One region of the Citrobacter sp. C1 genome, then DNA from elsewhere that is predicted to be linked to it. Evidence: riboswitches for the same ligand, from Rfam matches in the RefSeq annotation. Region 1 holds a riboswitch; each other region holds the start of a gene.
What was found. A riboswitch is a leader RNA that binds a small molecule or an ion and turns the genes downstream of it on or off. The one in region 1 is predicted to bind cobalamin.

Region 2: it holds a riboswitch for cobalamin, as region 1 does, so the genes downstream of both, btuB (TonB-dependent vitamin B12 receptor BtuB) here and IB214_RS09590 (cobyrinate a,c-diamide synthase) in region 1, are expected to answer to the same signal.
Region 3: it holds a riboswitch for cobalamin, as region 1 does, so the genes downstream of both, IB214_RS10520 (ABC transporter substrate-binding protein) here and IB214_RS09590 (cobyrinate a,c-diamide synthase) in region 1, are expected to answer to the same signal.

What each region holds. Positions count from the first base shown of each region.
Region 1 is NZ_CP115035.1:1,997,406-2,003,061, reverse strand. It holds gene cbiB (adenosylcobinamide-phosphate synthase CbiB) at 1-536, opposite strand, end outside; gene IB214_RS09590 (cobyrinate a,c-diamide synthase) at 533-1,912, opposite strand; cobalamin riboswitch at 2,000-2,175, opposite strand; gene pocR (regulatory protein PocR) at 2,507-3,418, opposite strand; gene pduF (propanediol diffusion facilitator PduF) at 3,623-4,432, opposite strand; gene pduA (propanediol utilization microcompartment protein PduA) at 4,958-5,239, shown strand; gene pduB (propanediol utilization microcompartment protein PduB) at 5,239-5,656, shown strand, end outside.
Region 2 is NZ_CP115035.1:4,773,806-4,779,461, reverse strand. It holds gene trmA (tRNA (uridine(54)-C5)-methyltransferase TrmA) at 34-1,134, opposite strand; cobalamin riboswitch at 1,250-1,446, shown strand; gene btuB (TonB-dependent vitamin B12 receptor BtuB) at 1,511-3,349, shown strand; gene murI (glutamate racemase) at 3,294-4,145, shown strand; rRNA gene IB214_RS22835 (16S ribosomal RNA) at 4,524-5,656, shown strand, end outside.
Region 3 is NZ_CP115035.1:2,169,398-2,175,053, reverse strand. It holds gene prs (ribose-phosphate diphosphokinase) at 1-945, shown strand, start outside; gene dauA (C4-dicarboxylic acid transporter DauA) at 1,070-2,749, shown strand; gene IB214_RS10525 (GNAT family N-acetyltransferase) at 2,856-3,398, shown strand; cobalamin riboswitch at 3,615-3,842, shown strand; gene IB214_RS10520 (ABC transporter substrate-binding protein) at 4,043-5,095, shown strand; gene IB214_RS10515 (iron ABC transporter permease) at 5,161-5,656, shown strand, end outside.

The DNA of each region.
Region 1 (5,656 bases):
GTGTTCACCGCTTTGTAGGCCATCGCCAACGGGGCACCGCCGAGAAACAGGAAGAACAGCGGTGCAATGATGCCGTCCACGGTGTTTTCAGCGATGGTTTCCACCACCGCGCGATTGATCTGTTTCGGCTGTAATTGTGAGGTGTCACGCCCCACAATCCAGGAGAGTTTTTCCCGACTTTCTGTGAGATTATTGGCACGCAGTGGACGTTCGACATCTCGTGCGGCATTCGCCAGGCAGCGGCCAGCCAACACGGTAAAGATCATCCACACCTCGACGCCCCACCCTAGCCACGGATGAAGCGATTGCGCCAGCGCCAGTACGCCCCATGAAACGCCCCAGGTCACGCCGACCACCACAACCCACAGCACTGCGCCACCGATACGCAGCATGCCATCGCTATGGCAGTAGCGGCGAACCAGGCGCTGCACAGCGGTAATGAGATTGCCAATCCAACGTACCGGATGCGGCCAGCTCTGCGGATCGCCAATGATAAAATCAAGCAGCCAGGCGACACACCACGCGAGCAGTGTCATTTCACGCTCCTCGCGGCGTCTAGCCAGTGATTAAGCATCTCAGGACGCTGAGCAAAATGAACGTGCAGGTAGCTGGCAAACGCATTGCCAACCTGCCAACCGCCAGACCACGCCTGTAACGTTTCGCCATCGCGAACTTTGCGACAGCTCGTCACGGCCTGGGTTTGAGGGGTAAAATCGGAATAGTGAAATTCATGTCCGCGCAGCACGTCACCGGGCGCAGCGAGTAAGGTTTGTTGTTCGGCCTGCGCTTCACAATAGCCAAATCGGGTCAGACGTTTGCCCATTTTGCTGTGACCGGGAATAATATCCGCCATCGGCCAGATATCGCCGTTGCTGTCTTCCAGCGAACTCCCCAGGTACATCAGACCACCGCACTCCGCGTAAATCGCCACACCGCGCTGATGAGCCGCACGCAGTTGCGCCAGCATGGTGGAATTTTGGGCAAGCCCGGCAGCGTGCAGCTCAGGGTATCCGCCCCCTAGCCAGATCATCTGGCAATCAGGGAGACGGCTGTCGTGTAGCGGGCTGAAACGGACAATATTGAGGCCCGTGCGCGCCAGTAGCGTAATGTTATCCGGATAGTAGAAGTTGAATGCTTCGTCATCAGCAATGGCAAGCGTCAGTCCAGCTCCGGCATCGGAGGCAGGAAGCGCGGGCCATTCGCCCACCGGTGGGGTGTCTAACTGGCTTAAGGCCAGCAGCGCGTCGATATCTAACGTTTGCTCAAGCGTTGTAGCAAATTCCTGCCACGGCAACTGATTGACGATTGATTCCCGCGCGGTCACCAGTCCCAGATGACGCTCAGGGAGCGCCACGCCATCGACGCGGGGAACATAGCCCAATACCGGTATCGAACAGTAGCGTTCGATGGCGACTTTAAGTAGCTGGTAATGCGTTTCGCTGTTTACCCGGTTAACAATCACGCCAGCAATGTTCAGCGTTGGATCAAAATGCTGGAATCCCATCACCGTGGCGGCAATTGACGTTGAGACGGCTTTACCGTCCACCAGCAAAATGACCGGACAGCCCAGCTGCTTCGCCATCGCGGCGGAACTGCAGTAATTGGGGTCCGTACCATAACCGTCATACAACCCCATAACGCCTTCGATGACGGCGATATCCGCATGCTGCATATGTTCGCAAAATAAGGCGTTCAGCGTGGAAGTGGGGAGCATGAAGCTATCAAGATTGCGGGAGGCTGTGCCAGATACGGCGGTATGCCAGCCGGTATCCAGATAATCAGGACCGACTTTGCAAGGCTGGACGCGCAAACCGCGTTTTTTCAGCAGACTCAACAAGCCCAGCGTTACCGTGGTTTTACCACAGCCGCTTCCGGTACCTGCAAGAACAAACGCGCGAAAATTGGCCGCCATACCCTGATCCTGTTCAGGGTGGTAGGGGTGTAGAGATACCCAGTCTTTCGACTGTATGCATCTGAGCAACCCACTTCCCACCGAAGTTGTTGGTAGTCACTGACAGGCAGGTCTTCTGGCTTAGCGTCATTCTCACCCGTCCTTCCCAATCTCGCGATCAGTGGTCTATACGGGGTCGTCAGCATCACAGCAGCGGGGGCTGCGGGGGATTCTCACCCCCTTCCCTACCACAAACGTGGTAAACCTGTCAGCTCAGGAGCAAATTCTATTAAGCTCCAGGCATGAGATGAATTAACACACCTCATGACAAAAATTCATTTAAATATCTTTTACGCTCATTCAGCCAATGTTATGGCGTCATTCAGCTTATTCTTAAGTTTGCATTCCGTATGAAAGCTTCAATTAATAATAAAGAAAGTCATTCACACAGACACTGTATCTCATCACAAAAATAAAAACTGGTGCAGTTTATCCTTCAGACACTATTACTTTGTTGCGCTATGACAATTTATTGTCTTCTATCCTTATTTTTCATTTTATAATGACGGACATACAATACGATATCAAAAATCGGCAATAGCAAAATATTGCTATTTATGCTGACTCTTCGGACGAAACAACACTAATTTGCTGGCGAAAAGCCTGCGGCGTCACCTGGTATGTCTGGCGGAAAACTTTGCAAAAATAACTGGTTTGCGAAAAGCCTAAATTTCGCGCAATACTGGCAATACTCCAGTCACTATGACAAAGCAACTCTTTAGCACTTGCCATTCGCTGTTGGTTTACCCAGGCATTAAAACCGATCCCCTGATATTTTTTGAACAGCTTGCTGAAATAGTACGGACTGAGATAAACATGCGAAGCCACCTCCTCGAGGCGAAGCTCATCCGACAAATGTGCGTCGATATAGCGCAACGCTTTTTTCATTTTACTGTCATGAGGAGTCGGGCTACGGGTTGGACGCACCGACTCTGACTGCTGTGTACTGTCTTTAATGACAACGAAATTCAATTGTTTTTTAAGGCAATTTTCAACAATCAACTTCAACAAATCTGCAGAGGCGATGACGCGAGAATAGTCCATTTCCGGAACATTACGAAATTCATTGAGCAGTTCGGGATCGGCTTGCCAGCGATCATCGACACTCAAAATATCAACCAGGCCTACGTCATTGCTTAAGCGCACCTGACCGCATAAAACAAAACCAACCAAGTGGCCTGCAATCACCAAAGGGATAGAAAAATCGGTAAGGCCGGCATGACAGCGATAAATACACGGCTGGTCTGATTTTGATGCTTCAAGGCCCCCACAACGATCGCTCATACGGCATCGCGTGCTGTGCTGCGGATGCTGGCGCATCAACTGGCAGAAAGGGGTAAAATTAAAGAGTTCAGAAATTTCATCACCGTGAATATTGACAACCACAACGGCCAGACTGGTGGCCTGTGCAAAATCCTGTGCGATTTTATTAATGAGTTCTGAGTTCAGGGCGCTCGCAGAAATCATGATAAAACCTCTCAGTTAATTTATTGTTATAAATAAAAACACATTATTCACATTCACTTTTCATCTCGCTATTAGACGCAATGATAAAAGGTGTTAATGGACCATAACAAAAGTCTCCCATTGTGGGGAGACTTTTTAAGCTGTTCAGGAAACCGGATCACGAAATCAGTTTTTGCATTTCAGAAATAAACAATTTCCATGAAGCTAGCTCTCATTTTCCTCCAGCTTACAAGTATTACACGGTAAATTTTTGCCAATAAAGTAACGATAAATTGCTGCCCCGGCGCACGCACCGATGATCGGTGCCACAATCGGGACGATAAAGTATGGGATATCGCGTCCCCCCGTCATCGCAACATCTCCCCATCCGGCAAACCAGGCAAACAACTTAGGACCAAAATCACGCGCCGGATTCATGGCAAATCCTGTGAGCGGACCTGTTGATGCACCGATGACGGCAACCAGAATACCAATCAGCAATGGCGCGAGAGGACCTTTAGGCACCCCATTGCCATCGTCCGTCAGCGCCATAATCATACCCATCAGAATGGACGTGATGACCACTTCCACCAGCGCCGCTTGCCATACGCTAAGCGCAGAGGCCGGATAAGTACTAAAAATACTGGCCAGTTGCAGGCTTTCAAGACTGCCACGAACCATATGGTGCGCCGTCTCATATTCAATGAATAAACTGCCGTACAGCAAATAGGCCAGCAACGCGCCACCAAAGGCACCTGCGACTTGCGCGACCGTATAGGGTAAAACTTTACGCCCAGGGAAACAGGCAAACAGCCACAGAGCGATGGTAATCGCAGGGTTGAGGTGTGCCCCGGATATTCCGGCAGTCAGGTAGACCGCCAGCGAAATCCCAAGACCCCAAATGATGCATATTTCCCATAACCCTAAACTCGCACCGGCCACCTTAAGGGCACTCAGGCATCCAATGCCAAAAAACAGGAACAGCCCGGTACCTAAAAACTCGGCAATGCATTGCGCTTTTAGTGAATCGTTCATTGTGACACCTTCTAAGCAGAGTTCGTGTCTGTACCAGCGGACTCCCTGCTGGCAGTAGAGTACTTCAAGGCTTACTATAAAAAGCGCCGTCGGCAAATTGTTGGCAATCTGAGCACTCCCACCTTTTTAAAATCGTGTAGTGATAACAAATTTTTGCTGTCAGCATTATTAAAACAGCTAACAAAAACGGGCATTAGCCCTATTAAAAATGCATTCTAAAAATAATAAAATATTGCCAACAGCAGATTTCTGTTTTCAAACAAGCATCACAATTTCATTTCCCCCGCATAGCAAATGATATTTATCGTGTCACTAGCAAAAATGTAAATCTGGTATTGACATAACCAATTTTTCACATCCGCAAGATCACAAAAATCATTTAAAAACAATCTGATAAAATAAAATCAAGCAATTTTATATTGCCGTTCGCTTACTATTTTTTCACTCTCCGTTTCAAGTCAGCCATTCTTTTTCCTCGCTTCTTTTTATAGTCATGAAAATCGGAACAACCCAGGCGAGGTCTTTATGCAACAAGAAGCGTTAGGAATGGTAGAAACCAAAGGCTTAACTGCAGCCATAGAGGCCGCAGATGCAATGGTGAAGTCAGCCAATGTGATGCTGGTCGGCTACGAAAAAATTGGTTCAGGGCTGGTCACCGTGATTGTTCGCGGTGATGTTGGCGCGGTAAAAGCGGCAACAGATGCAGGCGCCGCTGCCGCACGTAATGTGGGTGAAGTGAAAGCCGTACACGTGATCCCACGTCCTCATACCGATGTCGAAAAAATCTTACCGAAGGGAATTAGCTGATGAGCAGCAATGAGCTGGTTGAACAGATCATGGCGCAGGTGATTGCTCGAGTGGCAACGCCAGAACACAAGGCTATCCCTGAAAATAATCTTCCAACACGAGAGACGGCTATGGCAGAGAAAAGCTGCAGTTTAACGGAATTTGTCGGCACCGCGATTGGCGACACCGTCGGTCTGGTGATCGCCAACGTCGACAGCGCCTTACTGGACGCGATGAAGCTTGAAAAACGCTATCGCTCCATTGGCATTCTAGGCGCCCGTACCGGCGCAGGCCCCCATATCATGGCCGCGGATGAAGCAGTAAAAGCCACCAATACTGAAGTGGTGAGCATTGAGCTTCCGCGAGATACCAAAGGCGGAGCAGGCCACGGTTCACTGATTATCCTCGGCGGCAACGATGTTTCCGACGTAAAACGCG
Region 2 (5,656 bases), 2.3 Mb from region 1:
GGGGTATCTTTGCTTTCCCGGCCTACAAAAAAATCACTTCGCGGTCAGTAATACTCCGCACTCCATGTGGTGCGTGTACGGGAACTGATCGAACAGCGCCAGACGTGACACATTGTGCGTCTGGCTCAACGTTTCCAGGTTCTTACACAGTGTCTCCGGGTTGCAGGAGATGTACAGAATACGCGGATACGCCTGCACCATCTTCTCTGTTTCGCTGTCCAGGCCGCTGCGCGGTGGATCAACAAAAATGGTTTCACACTGGTAACTCTTCAGGTCGACGCCCTGTAAACGGTTGAACTCGCGCACCCCATTCATCGCCTGAGTAAACTCTTCTGCAGCCATACGAATAATTTGCACGTTATCAATATGGTTAGCCGCAATATTGTACTGCGCGGCAGCCACGGACGGTTTAGCGATTTCAGTGGCCAGTACGCGGTTGAAGTTCTGCGCCAGCGCTAACGAGAAGTTGCCATTGCCACAGTACAATTCAAGCAGGTCGCCCTGCGAATCTTTGGTGACATCAATCGCCCATTCCAGCATCTGAATGTTCATGGCGGCATTCGGCTGCGTGAAGCTGTTCTCAACCTGGCGGTAGATAATCTCTTTACCCGCAACCGGCAAACGTTCATCGATGTAATCTTGATCCAACGCGATTTTGGTTTTGGTCGCCCGGCCAATCAGATGCACATTCAGGTTTTGCGCGCGTAGCGCATCCCGCAGTGCTTCGGCTTCCTGACGCCATTCGTCATCTAACTTTTTATGGTACAGCATGGATACCACCGCCTGATTGCTCATGGTGGTGAGGTAATCAATCTGGAACAATTTATGACGCAGGATGTGATTGTGACGAACGCCGTCAATCATGGCTGTCATCAGCGTGTTGATGAGTTCGCTGGCTGCCGGAAAGCTGTCGACGCGAATACGGCTTTTGGTCTGGCTTTCAAACATGATGTGATACAGGTCGTCACCGTCATGCCACAGGCGGAATTCAGCGCGCATGCGGTAATGACTGACCGGCGAGCGAAACACTTCCGGAGCCTGATCAGTAAATGGCGTCATTAAGCTCTGTAAACGAGCCACTTTATCGGCTAGCTGCGCGTCATACTGTTCTGTCGGGAGGTGTTCGGGGGTCATGATGCGTCCTGAAAAATAAAAGTACGCGGGGATTGTAGGGATTGCTCAGTAGATGTCCAGTTATTGATGATTTCTAATATTGTGATACGCAGTCTGGACAGTCGGTAATAACAAACTGTAGCATCCGCGTTCCGGTCCTGTGAGTTAAAAGGGAATCCAGTGTAAATCTGGAGCTGACGCGCAGCGGTAAGGAAAGGTGAAATGAGAGCGTAAGCAGACACTGCCTTTGGGTGGGAAGTCTTCATTTCTTTTTATTCGCTATATTGAATAACCTTCCAAGCCCGAAGACCTGCCGGCTAACGTCGCATCTGGTTTTCATCATCGCGTACTATCGGTGGGACCTGCGGCATCCTTCTTATATTGTGGATGCTTTACAATGATCAAAAAATCATTGCTGCTGACGGCACTTTCCGTCGCGGCATTTTCTGGTTGGGCGCAGGATGCTAGCCCGGATACTCTCGTCGTTACGGCTAACCGTTTTCAGCAACCCCTTAGTGCAGTGCTTGCTCCCATCACCGTTGTTACGCGCCAGGAAATCGATCGCTGGCAATCTACCTCTGTGAATGACGTTCTTCGCCGCCTGCCGGGTGTCGATATCGCGCAATACGGTGGTATGGGACAAAATTCGTCTATTTCTATTCGTGGGACCAACGCCAGTCATGTACTGGTGCTGATTGACGGCGTGCGCCTGAATTTAGCTGGGGTGAGTGGTGCCGCCGATCTCAGCCAGTTCCCGGTATCACTGGTGCAACGTATTGAATACATTCGTGGGCCGCGTTCCGCTGTTTATGGTTCTGATGCGATCGGCGGTGTGGTGAATATCATTACCACGCGAGAAAAACCGGGGACGGAATTGACCGCCGGTGTGGGCAGTAATGGTTATCAGAATTACGACATCTCGACGCAGCAACAGCTCGGTGAGAATACGCGCGTGACGCTGATGGGGGATTATGCCTATACCAAAGGTTTTGACGTTGTCGCCTACGGTAGCACTGGTGAGCAAGCGCAGCCCGATAAAGATGGTTTTTTAAGTAAGACGCTGTACGGCGCACTGGAACATAACTTCTCCGACACCTGGAGCGGGTTTGTGCGCGGCTATGGCTATGATAACCGCACCAATTATGATTCTTACTACTATCCAGGCACGCCGTTAGTCGATACCCGTAAGCTCTATAGCCAAAGCTGGGATGCCGGACTGCGCTTTAATGGCGAGCAAATCCAATCACAACTGGTTTCCAGCTACAGCCATAGCAAAGACTACAACTATGACCCGGACTATGGTCGCTACGACTCCTCGGCAACCCTGGATGAGATGAAGCAATATAACGTGCAGTGGTCAAACAGTATCGTGGTTGGCCATGGCAATGTGGGCGCTGGCGTCGACTGGCAAAAGCAAACCACAGAGCCAGGCACCGGGTATGTTACGGACGGTTACGATCAGCGTAATACCGGTATTTATCTGACCGGGTTGCAACAGCTTGGCGACTTCACCTTCGAAGGCGCGGCGCGCAGCGACGACAACTCCCAGTTTGGTCGGCATGGCACATGGCAAACCAGCGCCGGATGGGCGTTCATTGACGGCTATCGTTTCATTGCTTCTTATGGCACCTCTTATAAAGCACCTAATCTGGGGCAGCTGTACGGTATGTATGGCAATGCAAACCTTGATCCTGAAGAGAGCAAGCAGTGGGAAGGGGCGTTTGAAGGGTTAACGGCGGATGTAAACTGGCGTTTGTCAGGATATCGCAACGATATCGATAACATGATCGATTATGACCCCCACACTCTGAAATACTATAACGAAGGGAAAGTGCGGATTAAAGGCGTTGAAGCGACGGCGAGTTTCGATACGGGTCCGCTGGCGCATACGCTGAGCTATGACTATGTCGATGCGCGTAATGCGATTACGGACAAGCCGCTGGCCCGCCGTTCCAAACAGCAGGTGAAGTATCAGCTCGATTGGCAGGTCTATGATTTTGACTGGGGCCTGACGTATCAATATCTGGGAACACGATATGACAAGGACTATGTCACTAACCAGCCGGTAAAATTGGGTGGAGTGAGTTTGTGGGATCTGGCGGTGTCATATCCGATCACCTCACAGCTGACAGTTCGTGGTAAAATCGCCAACCTGTTCGATAAAGATTACGAGACAGTTTATGGCTACCCAACTGCAGGACGGGAATACACCTTGTCTGGCAGCTACACTTTCTGATCCACGTCCCACCGTGCTGGTGTTTGATTCCGGCGTCGGTGGGTTGTCGGTCTACAATGAGATCCGCAACCTCTTGCCGGATCTCCACTATATATACGCTTTCGATAACGTTGCCTTTCCTTATGGAGAGAAGAGCGAGGAATTTATTGTCGAGCGTGTTGTTGAGATTGTGACTGCCGTTCAGCAGCGCTACCCCCTTTCACTGGCTGTTATCGCCTGCAATACCGCCAGCACGGTGTCACTCCCTGCGTTACGCGAAAAGTTCGCTTTCCCGGTCGTCGGCGTGGTACCTGCAATTAAACCGGCGGCGCGCCTTACGGCTAACGGTGTAGTGGGGCTGCTGGCGACGCGAGCGACGGTGAAGCGTTCATATACGCATGAGTTGATTGCGCGCTTTGCGAACGAGTGTCAGATCGCGATGTTGGGTTCCGCTGAGTTGGTGGAACTGGCGGAAGCGAAGCTGCACGGAGAAGCAGTTCCTCTGGATGAGTTGCGCCGCATTCTGCGACCATGGTTGCGGATGTCGGAACCGCCGGATACGGTTGTTCTCGGATGTACGCATTTCCCTCTATTACAGGAAGAACTTTTACAGGTTCTACCTGAAGGGACGCGACTGGTGGATTCCGGTGCCGCGATTGCGCGTCGCACGGCTTGGTTGTTAGAACATGAAGCACCTGACGCAAAATCAGCTGACGAGAATATTGCCTTTTGTATGGCAATGACGCCTGAAGCTGAACAATTACTGCCAGTCCTCCAGCGTTATGGCTTCAAAACGCTCGAAAAACTGGCAGTTTAATCAGTTTTGGTGAAATAATACGCACTCGGAAAATTATTTTAAATTTCCCCTTGTCAGCCTGAAATAACTCCCTATAATGCGCCTCCACTGACACGGAACAACGGATTACAAGCCGCCGGGTCAGCGGGGTTCTACTGAGAACCCTGCGGAGAAAAGCGGAAAGAAATGCTTGACTCTGAATGAGGAAAACGTATTATACGGGACCTCGCAACGGTGAGCGAAAGCCGCGTTGCACTGCTCTTTAACAATTTATCAGACAATCTGTGTGGGCACTCGAAGATACGGATTCTTAAACGTCGCAAGACGAAAAATGAATACCAAGTCTCTGAGTGAACATACGTAATTCATTACGAAGTTTAATTCACGAGCATCAAACTTAAATTGAAGAGTTTGATCATGGCTCAGATTGAACGCTGGCGGCAGGCCTAACACATGCAAGTCGAACGGTAGCACAGAGGAGCTTGCTCCTTGGGTGACGAGTGGCGGACGGGTGAGTAATGTCTGGGAAACTGCCCGATGGAGGGGGATAACTACTGGAAACGGTAGCTAATACCGCATAATGTCGCAAGACCAAAGAGGGGGACCTTCGGGCCTCTTGCCATCGGATGTGCCCAGATGGGATTAGCTAGTAGGTGGGGTAACGGCTCACCTAGGCGACGATCCCTAGCTGGTCTGAGAGGATGACCAGCCACACTGGAACTGAGACACGGTCCAGACTCCTACGGGAGGCAGCAGTGGGGAATATTGCACAATGGGCGCAAGCCTGATGCAGCCATGCCGCGTGTATGAAGAAGGCCTTCGGGTTGTAAAGTACTTTCAGCGAGGAGGAAGGGGATGTGGTTAATAACCGCATTCATTGACGTTACTCGCAGAAGAAGCACCGGCTAACTCCGTGCCAGCAGCCGCGGTAATACGGAGGGTGCAAGCGTTAATCGGAATTACTGGGCGTAAAGCGCACGCAGGCGGTCTGTCAAGTCGGATGTGAAATCCCCGGGCTCAACCTGGGAACTGCATCCGAAACTGGCAGGCTAGAGTCTTGTAGAGGGGGGTAGAATTCCAGGTGTAGCGGTGAAATGCGTAGAGATCTGGAGGAATACCGGTGGCGAAGGCGGCCCCCTGGACAAAGACTGACGCTCAGGTGCGAAAGCGTGGGGAGCAAACAGGATTAGATACCCTGGTAGTCCACGCCGTAAACGATGTCGACTTGGAGGTTGTTCCCTTGAGGAGTGGCTTCCGGAGCTAACGCGTTAAGTCGACCGCCTGGGGAGTACGGCCGCAAGGTTAAAACTCAAATGAATTGACGGGGGCCCGCACAAGCGGTGGAGCATGTGGTTTAATTCGATGCAACGCGAAGAACCTTACCTACTCTTGACATCCAGAGAACTTAGCAGAGATGCTTTGGTGCCTTCGGGAACTCTGAGACAGGTGCTGCATGGCTGTCGTCAGCTCGTGTTGTGAAATGTTGGGTTAAGTCCCGCAACGAGCGCAACCCTTATCCTTTGTTGCCAGCG
Region 3 (5,656 bases), 170 kb from region 1:
CCTGATATGAAGCTTTTTGCTGGTAACGCCACCCCGGAACTAGCACAACGTATTGCCAACCGCCTGTACACTTCACTCGGCGACGCCGCTGTAGGTCGCTTTAGCGACGGCGAAGTCAGCGTACAAATTAATGAAAATGTACGCGGTGGTGATATTTTCATCATCCAGTCCACTTGTGCCCCTACTAACGACAACCTGATGGAATTGGTCGTTATGGTCGATGCTCTGCGCCGTGCTTCCGCAGGCCGTATCACCGCCGTTATTCCTTACTTCGGCTATGCACGCCAGGATCGTCGCGTACGTTCCGCTCGTGTACCGATTACCGCAAAAGTCGTCGCTGACTTCCTGTCAAGCGTTGGCGTTGACCGCGTCCTCACCGTTGACCTGCATGCTGAACAGATCCAGGGCTTCTTTGACGTACCGGTTGATAACGTATTCGGTAGCCCAATTCTGTTAGAAGACATGCTGCAGCTGAACCTGGACAACCCGATTGTGGTTTCTCCGGACATCGGTGGCGTCGTGCGTGCCCGCGCTATCGCTAAGCTGCTGAACGATACCGATATGGCTATCATCGACAAACGTCGCCCGCGTGCGAACGTTTCTCAGGTGATGCACATTATTGGTGACGTTGCAGGTCGTGACTGCGTCCTGGTTGATGACATGATCGATACCGGCGGTACGCTGTGCAAAGCAGCAGAAGCGCTGAAAGAACGTGGTGCCAAACGCGTATTTGCTTACGCAACTCACCCGATCTTCTCAGGCAATGCGGCAAACAACCTGCGCAACTCGGTGATTGATGAAGTCGTGGTTTGTGACACCATTCCACTGACCGACGAAATCAAAGCACTGCCGAACGTGCGTACGTTGACCCTGTCGGGTATGCTGGCCGAAGCGATTCGTCGTATCAGCAACGAAGAATCCATCTCTGCTATGTTCGAGCATTAATCGAGCCCGGCTCAAAAACCCGCTGCGGCGGGTTTTTTTATCCGTTTTATTTATTTGTATGATTTATGCCAACTTCAACTATCATTTTCTAGATAGATGATGCGCTCATGGATGAAACATTATTGTGAACAGACTATTTTCCTCACATGTGATGCCTTTCCGCGCCCTCATCGACGCTTGTTGGAAAGAAAAATATACCGCCTCGCGCTTTACCCGTGATCTGATCGCCGGGATAACCGTGGGCATTATTGCTATCCCGCTGGCAATGGCGTTGGCAATTGGCAGCGGCGTTGCGCCACAATACGGCCTGTATACCTCAGCCGTTGCCGGGATTGTTATCGCCCTTACCGGTGGTTCACGTTTTAGCGTCTCCGGTCCTACCGCCGCCTTCGTGGTGATTTTATATCCGGTGTCGCAGCAGTTCGGGCTGGCAGGTCTGCTGGTGGCTACGCTGATGTCCGGGATCTTCCTGATCCTTTTCGGCCTCGCCCGATTTGGCCGATTGATCGAATATATCCCGGTCTCCGTTACCTTAGGCTTTACCTCAGGTATCGGTATCACCATCGGTACCATGCAGATTAAAGATTTTCTCGGTCTGCAGATGGCACACGTCCCGGAACACTACCTGCAAAAAGTGGGTGCGTTGTTTATGGCCCTGCCGACCATTAACCTTGGTGATGCCGCCATTGGCGTGGTCACGCTGGGGATCCTGATTTTCTGGCCGCGTCTGGGGATCCGCCTGCCTGGTCATCTTCCGGCGCTGCTGGCCGGTTGTGCGGTAATGGGCATCGTGAACCTGACAGGTGGCCATGTCGCGACCATCGGTTCTCAGTTCCACTACATTCTGGCGGATGGTTCGCAGGGCAACGGTATCCCGCAACTGCTGCCACAGCTGGTGTTGCCGTGGGATATGCCGGGGTCGGACTTTACGCTAAGCTGGAGTTCATTACGGGCGCTGTTACCGGCTGCCTTCTCGATGGCGATGCTCGGCGCGATTGAATCCCTGCTGTGCGCTGTGGTGCTCGACGGGATGACCGGCACCAAGCACAAAGCCAACAGCGAGCTGGTGGGTCAAGGGCTGGGGAATATCGTCGCGCCATTCTTTGGCGGCATCACCGCCACCGCCGCAATTGCCCGCTCTGCGGCTAACGTTCGCGCCGGGGCCACCTCGCCCATTTCTGCGGTGATCCACGCGATTCTGGTGATCCTCGCCCTGCTGGTATTAGCTCCGTGGCTTTCCTGGCTGCCACTTTCCGCCATGGCGGCCCTGCTGCTGATGGTGGCGTGGAACATGAGTGAAGCCCATAAAGTGGTGGATCTGCTGCGTCACGCACCGAAAGACGACATCATCGTGATGCTGATGTGTATGTCGCTGACCGTACTGTTCGATATGGTAATCGCCATCAGCGTCGGTATCGTCCTTGCCTCGCTGCTGTTTATGCGCCGCATTGCGCGCATGACGCGCCTGGCACCGGTTAACGTAGACGTACCGGACGATGTGCTGGTGCTGCGCGTGATTGGCCCGCTGTTCTTTGCCGCAGCGGAGGGATTGTTTACCGATCTCGAAACACGTATTGCAGGCAAGCGCATCGTGGTACTGAAGTGGGATGCCGTCCCGGTACTGGATGCCGGTGGTCTGGACGCCTTCCAGCGTTTTGTTAAACGACTGCCGGAAGGCTGTGAATTACGTATCAGTAATCTGGAGTTCCAACCGCTACGCACCATGGCGCGTGCGGGTATCCAACCCATCCCCGGCCGTCTGGCGTTCTTCCCGAACCGTGACGCCGCACTGGCTGATATTTAACGTTTAGTGATGGCCGGCAGGCTTTGCTTGTCGGTCACTCTTCACTTCTGCAATCCCCGCTGAGTTGCTATTATCATTTCCCCTACTCCTGATAATACCCACAACAATGAACCCTAATGCTACGTATACCTTTCGCGAAATTACCGAGTCGGATATTCCCGCCGTTCAGTCATTTATTATCCGTCATTTAAATCTCTATTTTCAGGCTAACAGGCCCACTCCACGTCCTGACGAAGACATATTAGATTTACGTTCACACTACCTGCACCACCCCCGAAATCTACTGCTCGGCGTGTGGGATGCACACCAGCAACTTATCGCTACGCTGGCAGTGTGTCAGTACGATGACAGAATCATGGCATTGCGCGGGCGCTATGATTTAGCCAACACCGCAGAAATTTGCCGCTGTTACGTGGAACAGGAACACCGCCGTCGAGGTATAGGCCGCCAACTTATGACACTGGCAGAAGCATATTGTCAGCATCAGCAATATAAAACGCTCTACTTGCATACCCATCATTTTTTACCCGGCGGCTATCAGTTTTGGTGCAACAATCACTTTAACGTGTTCCTTGATGAAGGTGGCGAGCAACAAATTGTCCATATGGAAAAACACATTGAAAAATGTGATGTGGCGCAGATTATTTAATAAGCGTGTATTTCTCACTATTCATTTTATTCTTTTTCAACACCACATCGTTAATTGATCAACATCAAATAATTCTCATTTAATTTACCAAATATTTATTATCTTCGGCACATCACAATGAACCATTAAAGATTAACCACATGATTTAAAAGGAATTAAAAATGACAATTAAATACTACCTACTTATTACAGCGGTTGACGCAATATTAGCATACCGATACAGTCCGCTCCGACAGTATTTCAAAGCGCAGTCATGCTTTTGAAACGGAATATGGTGCGGATGATTTCTCTCTTATGCCATAGCTGCCCCCGCAACTGTAAGCGGATGCTGAATATCTCTGTGTAGTGATGATTCACTACAGGTCACTGTAAAATATTTTTATGGGAAGGCCGATATTCTGATTACCGTAAGCCAGGAGACCTACTGTCATGGTTTTATACATTGAGTGGACGGGATGGTCCATGGGGTGATTTATTTGACGAATGAACAAAATTGATTCCTGATCAAACTGGCAACAATATGTTTTATTTTCATATTATTTTGCCTGAATGTCATGATGAAATGTCATCTATCGTCATGCGCCTGTCCCGCGAAATAAATAATGACCAGACGCTGAAGCGCTGGCATCAACGGGACAATGATAATGTATTCTGTTTTTACCTCTGCTTATTGCAAATATTCACTTCTGGCGCTGACCGGCGCGGCACTCTTCCTGACCAGTAATATGGCGACGGCAGCAAAGACGCAATATCCGCTGACTATCAAAAACTGTGGTCGAGATATTACCTTTAATAAAGCCCCGCAGCGCGTGACCACAGTGGGTCAGAACAGCACTGAAATCCTCTATTCTTTGGGTCTGGCCGATCGCGTTGTAGGCACATCGCTGTGGTTTGGCCCGGTTCCTGAACAGTACAAAGCGGCGAATGACAAGATTGCAGTCATCGCGCAAAACATACCCAGCTTTGAAGGCATTATCGCCAAAAAACCAGACCTGGTTGCCAGCCAGTTTGAATGGCAGATTGGCCCCGCGGGGACGGTTGCCTCTTATGAACAATTCAGTGAACTCAACGTTCCGGTTTATACCGCCCCTGCCGATTGTGCAAAAGACAATGAAGACGGCGGCGATGGTGTGCGTAAAGGCATGTTTGATATCGCCATGGTCTACCAGGAAGTTGCCGATCTGGCCAAAATCTTCGATGTGCAGGACAAGGGCGATGAGCTGATAGCCAGCCTCAAAGCCCGCGAGGCCGCAGCCAAAACGAAGATCACCGGCATGGAGAATAACGTTTCTGCCGTCTTCTGGTTCTCCAGCGCCGATCTGCAGCTTGATCCGTATGTTGCCGGTAAATTTGGCCCCGCCGCGTGGATCGCACAAACCCTCGGGGTAAAAAATGTCATTGATTCCGCGGAAGAGTGGCCGACTGTCGGCTGGGAAACCATTGCCAAAGCCAGTCCATCGGTGATTGTTCTCGGCGAGATGGGCCGTCGCCGTTTCCCGGCGGATGACTGGAAAGTCAAAATGGAATACCTCAAGTCTGACCCGGTTACCCGTCTTATCCCGGCGGTGAAAGACAACCACCTGCCGGTGATTGATGTCCAGACCATGAATGCGGGCATCAGAACCCTTGACGGGCTGGAAAAACTCGCCGATGCGCTGGTGCAATACGGTCTTGCACACCCGCAGGCCACTCATTAATCCTCGTCGCGCGTGATGTCATGCACGGGCATCACGCGCTTTCGCACTCAGGAAAGCCATCAACAATGAGCGAATTACGCAGGACGCGTCGGGCGATGAGTCAGTTTACCCAGCGAACGCTGCTGCACAGCCTGTGGGTCAGCGTGGTGATGTGCGGGGTGCTGCTGGCGGGGATCTCCATCGGTGAGACGTTTATCCCGTGGCAGCATGTCACCCACACGCTGGCAAACCACCTGTTTGGCAGCCAATATCCGGTAGACGCGCTGGATGCTGGGATCATCTGGAACTACCGCCTGACCCGTGCGCTTGTCTCTGCCTGCTGCGGTGCCTGTCTGGCCGTTTCCGGCGTGGTGCTGCAATCACTACTGCGTAATGCGCTGGCCGAACCTTATCTGCTGGGGATCTCGGCCGGGGCATCGACGGGAGCGGTGCTGATCGCGCTGACCGGGCTGGGTGCGGGGATTATCAGCATGTCGCTCGGGGCGTTTATCGGCGCGCTGACGGCATTTCTGTTTGTCGCACTGCTGGCCGTGGCCGCAAGGGGTAAAAACGGGTCCGCCA